DNA from 2 places in the Shewanella sp. Sh95 genome. Region 1 is predicted to be linked to the other one. Evidence: riboswitches for the same ligand, from Rfam matches in the RefSeq annotation. Region 1 holds a riboswitch; the other holds the start of a gene.
What was found. A riboswitch is a leader RNA that binds a small molecule or an ion and turns the genes downstream of it on or off. The one in region 1 is predicted to bind cyclic di-GMP.

Region 1 (6,273 bases):
TATCGACCCAAGCCACGCCTAATGCCGCAAACCCGCCCAGTACTAAGGTGAATAACACCACCGCAAGTTGGTTATCTAACACGATATCAAACATATTTTGCGCTTTGAGCACTAATAGCGATGAGCCTCCTGTTAGATACGCCGCCGTTAAGGCAAAGAGTAAGCTAAGGAACGATGCGCCTTGCACCATTTGGCCTTTCTTACCGAGTAATTTGCCAGTAATCGCATGGACATTATCGCCCACACCAGAACGAAGGTTAATCTCAAGCATTAACAATGAGGTATAGGCTGACAGCCCCCAAATAACCACCATCAATAAAATAGCGGGGATCATACCTAACGCAGCCGTGGCTAAGGGTAAGGCTAACATTCCCGCGCCAATGGCGGTTCCCGCGACGATGGCTATCGAGCCTAACATTTTTGAATTCACACAATTATCCTGTTCAAGTATTAATTATTTTTTTAAGGTTTTTGAGTAGATTTGAAGGATAAAGCCTTGCGCACTCTGTGATTAAGCCAACAGCAATCTCAAACGAAAAGCGTCACTAAACTTAAAGCATCCAATCCGATCTCGATAGAGCAGATCAATTGGCCCCAATAGCTTTTGAATATTTCAACCCAGTAGCCATTGAGGCTAACTAAATCGTTTGCAGAAAAGTGACATTAATTTCAACCGTGATTGCCTTAGCAAAACAGCGACAACGCGCGTAATAGAAGATAGCTAGGGACATTAACAGAGCCAATCCCAGTGGGCAAGCCAGTTGTGAACAAAGATAGAAGGTGCGCCTAATGGTAACAACTCAATAGCGCAGTGATAAACGAAAACATACAAACCAACAAAATCGCTACCTTTGTGAAAATACGCCAAATGCGCGATTAAAATCATCGTAAGGTTAATTTGGCCTTTGCAACATCACAAACGCGCTGATAATGGACTTAAACACCCTCCATATGCTTAAGTCCATTCCGTTGAATTTAACAATCACTCAAAATGTTAAATTACAGCTCAGTCCAAGCCATGGTCCAAGAGCTACCTACGCCAGGTTCAAAACCCGTTGCAGTTGGTGACCATTGCACACAATAGCCACTGTAGGGCCAAGGTTTACATTGATAGACTTTACCAGTTTTAGGTTGTAGCACTTTAGTGCCCGCTGCATAGCTTTTTATTCCCTCAGGGAAGACAAAGTCAGCATCCGGTGCAGTGGCTTGATCTTTTAGGAAAAGATCAAAGTTTTGCTGGATAACTTCACCTTGTTTAGGCTCGGCTTTCACTTGTAAATGATAATGTCCTGCCTTAGGGGCAACGACATCCAACACAAAACTCGCGCTGGTATTGTTTACCGCCTGCGTCACATAACCTGCTGCGGTGCCATCGTGGCTAAATAAATAGGCCGAAACCTGCATATCCGCATTGGTACTCACATCAAAGCTGACCTGCGCCGCACCATCAACAATGGTGTAATCATCGGCCAAGGAGGTGACATTAAGCTGATTTCCCGGTGCTGGCGCAATATCAAAGCTCACTTCCACTCGCTCTAAGCCCGACTTAGGCGCGGCAAAAATCTCATTTTTGCCATACACAGGTGAAATCACACCAGCCGCATTCTTCTGCCCAGCTTTAAGTTGTGGCTGCTGAGCATTAATCGCGCTAGCTAAAAGGAATGGCCAATTTTGCTTAGCACCTTGGGTGGCATCGGCAATGGTAATTTGGGTTTGCTTAGCGCTTTGTTCACCATTAGCATCAAACACCCGCGTCATTACCTTATCACCCGCTTTAAGATCGAGTGACGGATTAATATCACCAATATCGGTCCACTCGCCCGGCACCACAGCGCCTGAGCTCAAGTTTACATCGATGGCATTGTAGAAGCTGTTGGTGGTGTCACCCACTTCCCACACGGCCAAGATAACGTGATAACCCGTTCTATCTTCAGGCACATAACAATTATGAGTCACTAGCTTTGGCGGTTGCACCATGCCACCGTCGATCACACAGAAGGGGGCTAAGTCAAAGCTTGCGCGGCTCAGAGCTTGATTTTGATCCCAGCCTTGACGAGTTAAATAGTAACGCCAATTGCGGGTAACGTGGTTAGCAGTAAACTGCCAAGAAAAGTCATTCCAACCCGCTTTGATATCGCGCTTAGACCAACGACTTGGGCTCTGTTCATCCAAAGGAGAAAATGCCCCATTTGCCGCACTAGCAATTTTACCGTCAGCAGGGCCAGACTCAGGGAATCCAGAAGGACCTTCAACACTTTGCGGCTCCCACTGAATGGCGCCACAGTTGACGTTGCTGCCCGTTTTACAGGCGTAGGAGCGAGACTCTGGTGATATAACATAACCATGAGCCGATGCCGTTTGGCTCAGCAACGAACTTCCGGCAGTCAAGGCTAATGCTACTAGGCTTAACTGAGTAAGCTTAGGAATTGCAAATTTAGGGACAGTTGATTGAGAAAAAGCAGTCAGATGTTCCACTTTAATGTACTCCGTAGGGGCCATTCAATAAAAGATTGGCATTGGTATAAAAGTGGTATTTAGGCAAAACAGCATTAAGCAAAGCCGTTTATTTTTTAAAGAATTCAATATATTCGCTGAATTCTACAGCAACCCCGCTATCTTAGTTAACATCCTTTTACAACCTTAGACCGGAGGCTTTGCGTCCTAATTTTTCAATTAGTTTGCCCAATACGGTGGATCTCAATTGATTAAGTTAACAGGATGTAACTCAAAGACTGAGATGCGGCTAAACTAACAACAAAAGACAACGCTGTCAAAAATTAAATTATTACAATTCAATGAATTACAGAATGTGAATCGGTATTTTTTTGGCACCTGCCAGATTTTATGCTTTTAATCTTGATAAGTTTAACCTTGAAACGGATCGCGACTTGGGTATAATGCCCACCTCGCTTCGGGGGAGTAGCTAACTGGATTTTGAGTCATCAATATCTAGGGTGAACGTCAACATACTTGGCCGCATGCCATGGTGTTCACAGCAAATCATCGATTTGTCTTGCAAGACCTGAGCACAATAACCGCACCTAGGGGTGGACGGTCTATTGTGCTTATGTCAAAAACCACCCCTAAAAGGATCACACTTGGAAGCGTTACTCGCCTCAACCTTTACGGTTGCTATCGCCGAGATTGGCGATAAAACTCAACTGCTTGCTCTCTTACTCGCTGCAAGATTTAAAAATAAAACCGCGATCATTATGGGGATTTTGCTCTCAACCCTGTTTAACCATTTTGCCGCCGCATGGCTTGGACAATGGGCCATTAACTGGGTGAGTCCTGATGTAGCGCGTTACTTGGTTGCCGCCTCCTTCTTCGCGATTGCCCTTTGGGTGTTAATCCCCGACAAAGTGGATGCTGAAGAAAGCCGTTTCTATAAAATGGGCCCCTTTGTCGCGACCTTTATTCTGTTCTTTATTGCCGAAATGGGCGATAAAACCCAGATCGCGACTGTCGTGTTAGCCGCAAAATACGATGCCTTAGCCATGGTGGTTGCAGGTACCACTTTGGGTATGTTGCTGGCGAACGTGCCAGTGGTGATTGCGGGCCATTTTAGTGCCGAAAAATTACCGATGAAGTGGATCCACAGGGGCTGCGCGATTTTGTTTGCCCTACTTGGGGTCGCAACCTTAATCTATTAATTCAACTAATCAATTGAATTTTAAATAATTAAAAGGCCTGTGATATCACAGGCCTTTGCTATGGGTTAGTAGATTAACTTATAGCCCTAATGCGGTTTGGATCCGTTGACCGTAATCAGCATCAGCTTTTTGGAAATGTGCCAGCATACGTTGCTGTACATCTAAACTCGCTTGACGCAGTGAGCCTGAAATGGTTTCCACTAAGCGGGCTTTTTCATCTTCGCTGAAGATGCGGTACAAATTACCGGCTTGGGTGTAATCATCCTGATTGTATCGGCTGTAACGCGCCGCTTCGCCATCTAAACGCAGTGGTGGCTCAGCAAAGTTTGCCGGTTCTACCAAGGCGCCCGCAGTGCTATTAGGGCCATAGTTTGCTGAAGCATCGCCACCTGTTTGACTGCCATGGTAAGGACATTGAGTTCCCGCCATTGCGCCTGCACGTTGATGATGATTGGCTTTAGCCGCATGTGGACAGTTTACTGGCAATTGGTTGTAATTCGCGCCAATACGATAACGCTGGGCATCGGCATAGGCGAACAAACGTGCCTGTAACATTTTATCTGGTGATGCGCCTACACCAGGCACTAAGTTACTCGGTGCTAAGGCCACTTGCTCGACTTCCGCAAAGTAGTTTTGCGGTAAACGGTTTAGCTCTAACACACCGATTTCAATTAATGGGTAATCACCATGTGGCCAAACCTTAGTTAAATCAAATGGGTTGATATGGTAAGTGTTGGCATCAGCTTCAGGCATAATCTGCACATTCACTGTCCAACGCGGGAAATTGCCATCGGTGATCGCCACCACCATATCGCGTTGCGATGAATCAGGGTCAATCCCTTTTAACTTATCAGCCTGTTCGTTGGTTAAGTTCACTACGCCTTGCTGCGATTTAAAGTGAAACTTCACCCAGAAACGCTCGCCTTTAGTATTCCAGAACGAGAAAGTATGCGAACCATAGCCGTGCATTTGGCGGTAGTTTGCCGGAATACCACGGTCTGACATCAAAATCGTCACCTGATGCATAGCTTCAGGGTTTAATGACCAGAAGTCCCACATCGCTTGTGGATCTTTAAGGTTGGTCAATGGGTTGCGCTTTTGAGTATGGATAAAATCCGGGAACTTAATGCCATCACGCAGAAAGAAAGTCGGCGTATTGTTACCCACTATGTCGTGATTACCACGAGCAGTATAGAAGCGCAGACCAAAACCACGGGGGTCACGCTCGGCATCGGCAGAGCCCATTTCACCGCCAACGGTTGAGAAACGCACGAAGGTTTCAGTTTGCTTACCCACACCATTGAAATGGTCAGCAATAGTGTAATCACTTAAGTCTTTTGTGAGGGTAAAAGTCCCGTATACACCAGTCCCTTTAGCATGTACTACACGCTCAGGAATACGCTCACGGTTAAAATGAGCAAGCTTTTCAATTAAATGCCAATCTTGTAGGAGTAAAGGACCACGTTCACCCGCTGACAACGAGTTTTGATCGTCTGCAATAGGGGAACCGCTCTGGCTGGTTAAATACTGTTGACTCATATCTTGCTCCTTAGTCTTTTTTAGTGTGAATCCAAGATTCAATTAAATCGAAAATAGTAGCCATGGCTTATCTCCTTGGCAGGCGACGTGTTGTCGATGGAGCTAGAATAGAGAAAAGATGACATCTAATAAAACGATTAATACAGATTTAAACAATCTACTTTAAAGATTAAGACTAAGAAATACTCACTGTCATCACTTAAGTGCAGACAGTATTATTGTTTAATATCTGGAGAGTAAAACCCATTAAAGGGTATCCCCGACTGATGGAAGATATGAGTTTTACACTGAGGACTAAAATTAAAGGTATGAAAAATAAGCAGATTGGTTAGGACTTGCATCGAAACCAACCTCCAAACTTACTTTTGGCTTAGCTGCTCACGGTAGATAACAACAAGATAATAAGCATCGATGAGTACAATAAAAAAGTTAACCGCTGCAACAGGATAAGCCTGTATCGCCATCCCATAAGCAACAAACAGTGCCGCCCCAAGCAAATTCAACCAACGTAACTTCTTGATGTTTGACATCATCAAAGAGATAGCTACTACCACAGACGCCAAATAACCAACCCATTCCCAAATCATTGCACTATCCATATTAAAACCTTATTTATCGATTTATACATTGAAACAGGTTGGTTAATCTGCATTAGCGTTTAACTACCGCTGCTGTCATCCGTGAGATACAGGTCAACTCCCCTGCACTATTATGGATTAAGATTTCCCATACCGAGCTGCGTTTCCCCAGATGAATGGGTTTTGCCGTTGCGGTTAGCACGCCATTACGTGAAGCACGTAAATGGTTGGCGTTAATCTCTTGTCCGACACAATAATATTGCTCGAAATCCACCGCAAAGTTTGCCGCATAACTGGCAACCGTTTCGGCTAAGGCAACGTTCGCGCCCCCATGGACAATGCCTAAGGGATTATGTACGGCGGGCGTGGCAGGCATAGTCGCCTTCATAAAGTCATCGCCAATCTCGCTGATCTCAATCCCTAGGGTCTGCATCAAGGTGCCTTTGCCCCCCATACCAGCATCTAAACGGGCACAATCCTCTAAGCTTACCGGTCTAAACCAA
Region 2 (6,273 bases), on a different contig from region 1:
ATAATCGCCTGCGGCGCAGACTTAGCCAAGCCGGCGATGGCATCGAGCAATTTTTTTATCGGTGGTGAGCTGGCAAGCATAAATCCAGCCACCAGCACTAACAGCATCTGCATCGAAAAACTCAGCAGTGCCCAAAAACCATCGCCCCAGTAGCTGATGACGTCCATGGGTGTTTTTTGCTCGGCCACCACGGCCGATATCATCACGACCAACGTGAGGAGTAAGACAAAAATATAGGGATCGGGTAAATAACGGTCGACCAGCTTGACCAGAGGTTTTGCCGCTTTGGTTAACATAGGACTGTCCTTGTTTATTCTTTTTATCTGTTTTTATTGAGTTTTTGCAGCGTCTAATGCCACAGATTAAGCGATATCTAAAGCGGGATAAAGCCTTTGGGTACTTTTAAAGCGTGATAAAATGTAACGCGAAGCATCCACGGCTACGCGCACGAACATCGCTAGCCTCACACGCTAAAAAACTGATAACATGACCAAAATTGACTGAGGTACTCTTTAAAATGAAAATGTTACTTGCCGTTGTTGTGATTGCTGGGGTGATTTTTTACTTCTTTACCTCGATGAACAACCAAAAAGCAGCGCAGGAAAATATCCGTTTAGGTAATGAATTTTTAGCGCAAAACAAAACCAAAGAAGATGTGGTTACCACAGCTTCAGGTTTGCAATATAAAGTGTTAAATCAAGGCTCAGGCACTGTTCATCCTAAGGCGAGTGATACAGTGACTGTGCATTACCACGGCACTTTGATCGACGGTACCGTATTTGATAGCTCGGTCGAGCGCGGTGAGCCCATTGCCTTCCCGTTGGATCGGGTGATTAAAGGTTGGACCGAAGGCGTGCAACTGATGGTTGAAGGCGATAAGTATCGCTTCTTTATTCCAAGTGAGCTTGCCTACGGCAATCGTAGCACAGGCAAAATTGGTGGTGGTTCGGTACTGATTTTTGATGTTGAACTGTTGAAGATAAATTAGTTTCCATATTAAAAACAAAGCCCTGCATTGCAGGGCTTTGTTTTATTTAAGCGTTATTAATATCCCTTACGGGCACGCTGCTGCACCTATATCAGTCCAAACGGACGCGACACCGGGCACATCTCCCTTAGTCCACCATTTTGCCTGCCACTTGCGACCTTTATAGTTAGTGGTCGCGCCGCCGTTGTAGGCTACGCCCGCATCCCAACCTAACTCAACCTGACTCAACAATTGCCATTGATCGGCGGTTCTTGAGGGCGTATTGCCTTGAGTCCAGTATTTGGCCTTCCACACCAATTGATTATGACTAACGGTATTGCCCGTGTTGTAAATACTGGTCGCATTCCAAACGGGATAATTTGCCGCGTTGGGGTCGGTAGCATCACATTGCCCCCCCGTCACCTTAGGCGTTACAGTTAAGGTCAAGGTAGCACTGGTATCTAACGCACCATCAGAAACTAATACACTCACACTATACTGAGTCGATTGAGAAACACTCGGCGCCGTGATCACAAGGGTGGCACTGTTTTGTCCGCTCGCCGCAAGGCTGCTTGGCACTGTCCATGCGTAGGTGAGGCTATCGCCATCTGCGTCGGTCGCAGTCGCATTGATACTCACCGATTGCCCTGCTTCAACTGTCACGCTCGCAGGCACATTCACCACAGGCGCTTGATTAGGTGTATCTGCCTTATGGGTAATGGTCACAGTATCCGTTGAGGATAAACCTTCAGGGTCAGTCACTTGCAAGCTAAACACATACACGACATCGGACTGCGTCGCTGACAACAGCACCGAGGCATTCGCTAAATCTGCGTTGCTAATCACTAAACTTGGGCCTGAAACCTGTGTCCATTGATAACCTAAAACTGCGTTTTCAGGGTCACGCGAACCACTGCCGTTAAGTTGTACATCCACTGCGCCTGTGACAGCCACATCTGCGCCCGCATTTGCGATAGGTGATCTATTCGCTGGCGGAGTGGTTCCCTCGCCATGGCCTAAACCTTCGTGCATGGCATTGAGAATATCGCCATTATCGGCATCCAATTCCCACGCAAACAACCCACCTAACTGATTTGCCAGCACATACTGACCTTTGGCTTTCACCGAACGCGCATCGTCGAAAGTGATTAAGTCACCTGTAGATGCATTAAAGACAGAAGGCGCTTCTGCGGTTTCGTCATAGGCATAACTCCAACCAGCCCCCATGTAATCCTTGGCAATTTGGCGATAATCAACAACTCCGGCTTCCCAAGTGCCTTTGACTTTACCCGTCGCCGTGCCAGTGAATGGATTGTTACCACTATAGCCACTCACGCCAGTCCAGCCTCTACCATACATGGCCGCACCAACCACAATCTTACCTGGCGTGACACCTTGCGAGAGCAATGCTTTAACACCATTATCTGTGGTATAGCGAGTATTTGGATCCCAGCTTGCCTCGTAGAGATTGGTTTGATGGCCGAGTTCAGTATTAGTCCAGCCACCGTTAAAGTCATAACTCATCAGGAAAATATAATCCATATACTGCTGTGCAGCCTGATAATCAACTTTCGCAATCTTGTCATCACCTGCACTGATAGCAGAGGTAAGTTCATAGGTGCGTCCGGTTTCAGCACTCAACTCATCGAGCATTGCCCTTAATTCGCGCATTAAAATGACATAGGTTTGACCATCATTGGCGTTACCTAAGCTTGGATTTGCGCCGCTGCCGCCGGGGAACTCCCAATCAATATCCACACCATCAAAGAACTTCCAAGTTTGTAAAAACTCTTTCACCGAAGCTACAAAGGTATCGCGCTTGGTTTTATCCCCTAAAAAGTAGAAGGGATCAGAGAGCGTCCAGCCACCAACGGACGGGAGGATCTTCAAATCGGGATAGGCTTGCTTTAATGCCATCAATTGGCCGAAGTTGCCTTTGTAGGGATCGGAGTAATCGCTCACACCAGCTTGTGGCATTTGCACCGCCGCCCAAGGATCGTGAATCGCCACTTTAAAATCAGCACGGCCAGCACAGGCACGCTGTAATGCCTCAAAGCTACCCTCAATTTCTTTTAAACTATCATTGATACCGTTGCCGCCACAAATGGGCGTAAAGCCATATAAAATATGAGTTAAGTTTTGCGCGGGCACCTTATCCACCGGGAATTTACGCCCGTAAACACCCCATTCAACAAAATAACCCCCGACCACTTTGCCTGATTTGTTCGCATAGGGGCGATTGTTCTCTTTTAGAGATGCATTCAGTGGTAGTAAATGGCTACCATCGGTATCTGCTACGAGAATTTCTTTAGCATCGCTCTTTGTACAACCATCGCTGTTACATAGTTGCACTTGCATCTGATAACGGCCACCTTTATTCACCTTAAACGTTGCGGTTCCAGAAGTGCCAGATGGCCCTTCCCATACGGGGTTGCCGTTCAGCAAAACTTGCGCGGTATCACCAACATTGCCACTCCAAAGGTTCCAATTAACGGACACATCGGCAGCATCTTTAACCTTTACCAATTGATTGTAAGCAGAAGCGGATTGATTTACTTCGATAATAGCGAACTTCGTTTCGCCCCATCCTATCGTTGGTTTGCCTGGCGCGGCAGCCAATGTATGAAAACTGGCTGTCGATGCCAGCACCGAAACCACCAACATCGCTGCGGTGGATATTTGAGTTTTAAACATGATAATTCCCTATTGAGTAAGTTATGCATCAATAAGGCAAACAAAGCATAGACAGGAAAAAAATCTTAACACCATGCGCATATAGCGACACGAAGAAACAACCTGCGGTATCCCCGCTATCATAGGTATTCACAAACCTTTAGACCGGAGGCTTTGCGTCCCAACCTTTCGATTGGTTTGCCTTTCACACCAATGACAACGTTGTCATTGTGGTAACTAGCATAGGCTGCAACCAAACCCAATTGCAACCAAATAACAACATTTTTAGTGCAACACTCGTTACCAAAAAGGATTTTTCGTCAAGAACACCTACGGGGAATAAAAATAATTATCTGTATTTAAAAGAAATTAATAGGATAGATTTAGCTGTCATGACAACCTTTGGTTTGCTCTATCAGCCGGAGTGTTTGTTCACAATATCGAAACGATTAACTGGGCCGTTCGCTATACTATGTATGTCAAAGCGACTAAACGCAGAGAATAAAAATGCGATCATCGAATAAAAGTGTTTAAGTTAACAAATAATTACGTTAACAATCACTTGGGCCCGATGACCGCATTGTTTCACAACAATTTTATCAGCTCAATTCACCCCAAGTTTATAGGGTAATTGCACTATCAAGCATGAGTAACACGAAGATTTGAGCTTAAGCTGTCGGTTAGTCACTCGCGCTAACTTTATCCGAAAAATCCCTTGCCAAGATCACTGATAAACCACGACAAACTAAGGTTTCCATATCATCGACACGATTAATCTTCATTTCGGCTAATGGCGCACTCAAGGCCATGCGTCTTAAACTGTCCAGACATCCTTTATAGTAAGGCGCACTGTTCATCATGCCGCCCGCTAACCAGATCCGATTAGGATTAAAGAGATTTACCGCCCATGCGAGTCCCATACCAAGATAAGTACCTGCACGGTATACATCATCGGCAGTAGAAATCTTCCGACTACGGATAGAATCACCACTCGCAAGCTGCTCTAAAGTGAACTCCCCCGATTCTGTCATCACTCGGCAATGCCCTAACTCACCAGCGACGCCAGTTGCGCCGGTGTACGCTTTGCCGTTAAAGGCAATCGACATACCGATACCGGTGCCACACATGACTAACAACTCACAGGCATATTTTTCATCACAGGTTGCCTGCATGCCCGCATCGATATCATTACAGATAAACTTAAGCTGACCTTGGGTTTTCAAGGTATCAAAACTCAACCCATTTAAACCGGGCAAGGATTTACAAGATACCAAACGATTCTGTTGTACAAGCCCTGGTACAGCGATCGCTAAATGGTAATGCTGCAAATCATAATCCCGTTCTAGCGCCGCAATTTGATTATTTAAGTCTTCAATTTTAAAGCCTTCACCCGTGGGGATTTTATATTGTTCTGTATGCCCCTTGAGTTGAAGTTCGAACAGGGCTTTGCTACCGCCCACGTCTATTGTTAATGTTTGCATCGCCAACTCCACTGATACATGTGCTCCCCTCTGACCCCGAGCGGAGATGGCGAATGTTAGCATAATGGGTCAATATTAGCGATTGAATAAAACTTAAGTAGCTAATTTGTAAGAATTAGTCATGATTCCAGAGTGATTCAGATAACAATTTAATTTGATTATTAGCGAGAGATCACAGCCATTTTCATCACAAAATGTCGGCTAAAACACAAAATTGTATACAAAATCCTTTATTCCATACCTTGCAACTTCGTTGCTGAGCTTGCGATAATCGCTGTCAATTTGCATCCTTTTCGCCAGCATTACCCATGATAATTTGGCAGCCTACCTTTGTAGCCCATGCCATCAATTTGGAGCCCCTATGTCGTTACCTTCGCCGTCACAACCATTGCAATCAAATAAGATTGCCAACCGTCTTACCGCCATTCGTAGCGAGCTAGCAAACACCAACTTAGACGCCTTTATTATTCCGCGCGCCGATGAGTATTTAGGCGAATATGTGCCAGAGCACAACGAGCGTCTTTATTGGGCGACGGATTTTACCGGTTCAGCCGGCATGGCCATTGTCCTAAAAGACAAAGCCGCCATTTTTACCGATGGTCGTTATACGGTACAAGTGCGTTTACAGGTCGATGCAAACCTCTTTAGCTATGAAAGCCTGACAGACACTCCGCAAATCGAATGGTTATGCGACACGTTACCCGCAGGTTCACGTGTCGGATTTGATGCCCGTTTACACACCTTAGCCTGGTTTGAAAACGCCAAAGCGACGTTAGCGAAAGCCCAAATCGAGCTGGTGGCAGTCGAACAGAATCCGATTGATAAGCACTGGCAAAATCGACCTGCACCGTCGAGCGCAGCTATCACCTTATTTAGTAATGAAAGTGCGGGTAAGACCAGCCTGCAAAAACGGACCGAGATTGGCGCACTAGTCAAAAAAGCCGGCGCCGATGTCGCGCTAATAGCCGCTTTGGATTCTTTCTGCTGGCTGCTTAATATCCGTGGTAATGATGTTCCTCGCCTCCCTGTCGTGCTCGGCTGCGCCCTGCTCCATGCCAATGGTGATATGCAGCTGTTTACCGATTTGAGCAAACTCCCCGAAGGCATTGAGGAACACGTTGGAGCGGGTGTGAGCTTTAACAGTGAAGCTTC

Region 2: another riboswitch for cyclic di-GMP. It lies ahead of AEA42_RS07105 (glycosyl hydrolase family 18 protein); the one in region 1 lies ahead of gbpA (N-acetylglucosamine-binding protein GbpA).

The regions. Positions count from the first base shown of each region.
Region 1 covers NZ_LGYY01000025.1:31,969-38,241, reverse strand. Annotated here, with positions in the region: gene AEA42_RS02025 (aromatic amino acid transport family protein) at 1-418, opposite strand, end outside; gene gbpA (N-acetylglucosamine-binding protein GbpA) at 1,000-2,475, opposite strand; cyclic di-GMP riboswitch class I at 2,600-2,693, opposite strand; gene AEA42_RS02015 (TMEM165/GDT1 family protein) at 3,099-3,653, shown strand; gene katB (catalase KatB) at 3,732-5,192, opposite strand; gene AEA42_RS02005 (YgjV family protein) at 5,552-5,791, opposite strand; gene AEA42_RS02000 (hotdog fold thioesterase) at 5,844-6,273, opposite strand, start outside.
Region 2 covers NZ_LGYY01000096.1:35,125-41,397, forward strand. Annotated here, with positions in the region: partial or broken gene AEA42_RS07095 (short-chain fatty acid transporter) at 1-296, opposite strand, end outside; gene AEA42_RS07100 (FKBP-type peptidyl-prolyl cis-trans isomerase) at 518-988, shown strand; gene AEA42_RS07105 (glycosyl hydrolase family 18 protein) at 1,055-3,661, opposite strand; cyclic di-GMP riboswitch class I at 3,765-3,853, opposite strand; gene AEA42_RS07110 (ROK family protein) at 4,321-5,121, opposite strand; gene AEA42_RS07115 (aminopeptidase P family protein) at 5,483-6,273, shown strand, end outside.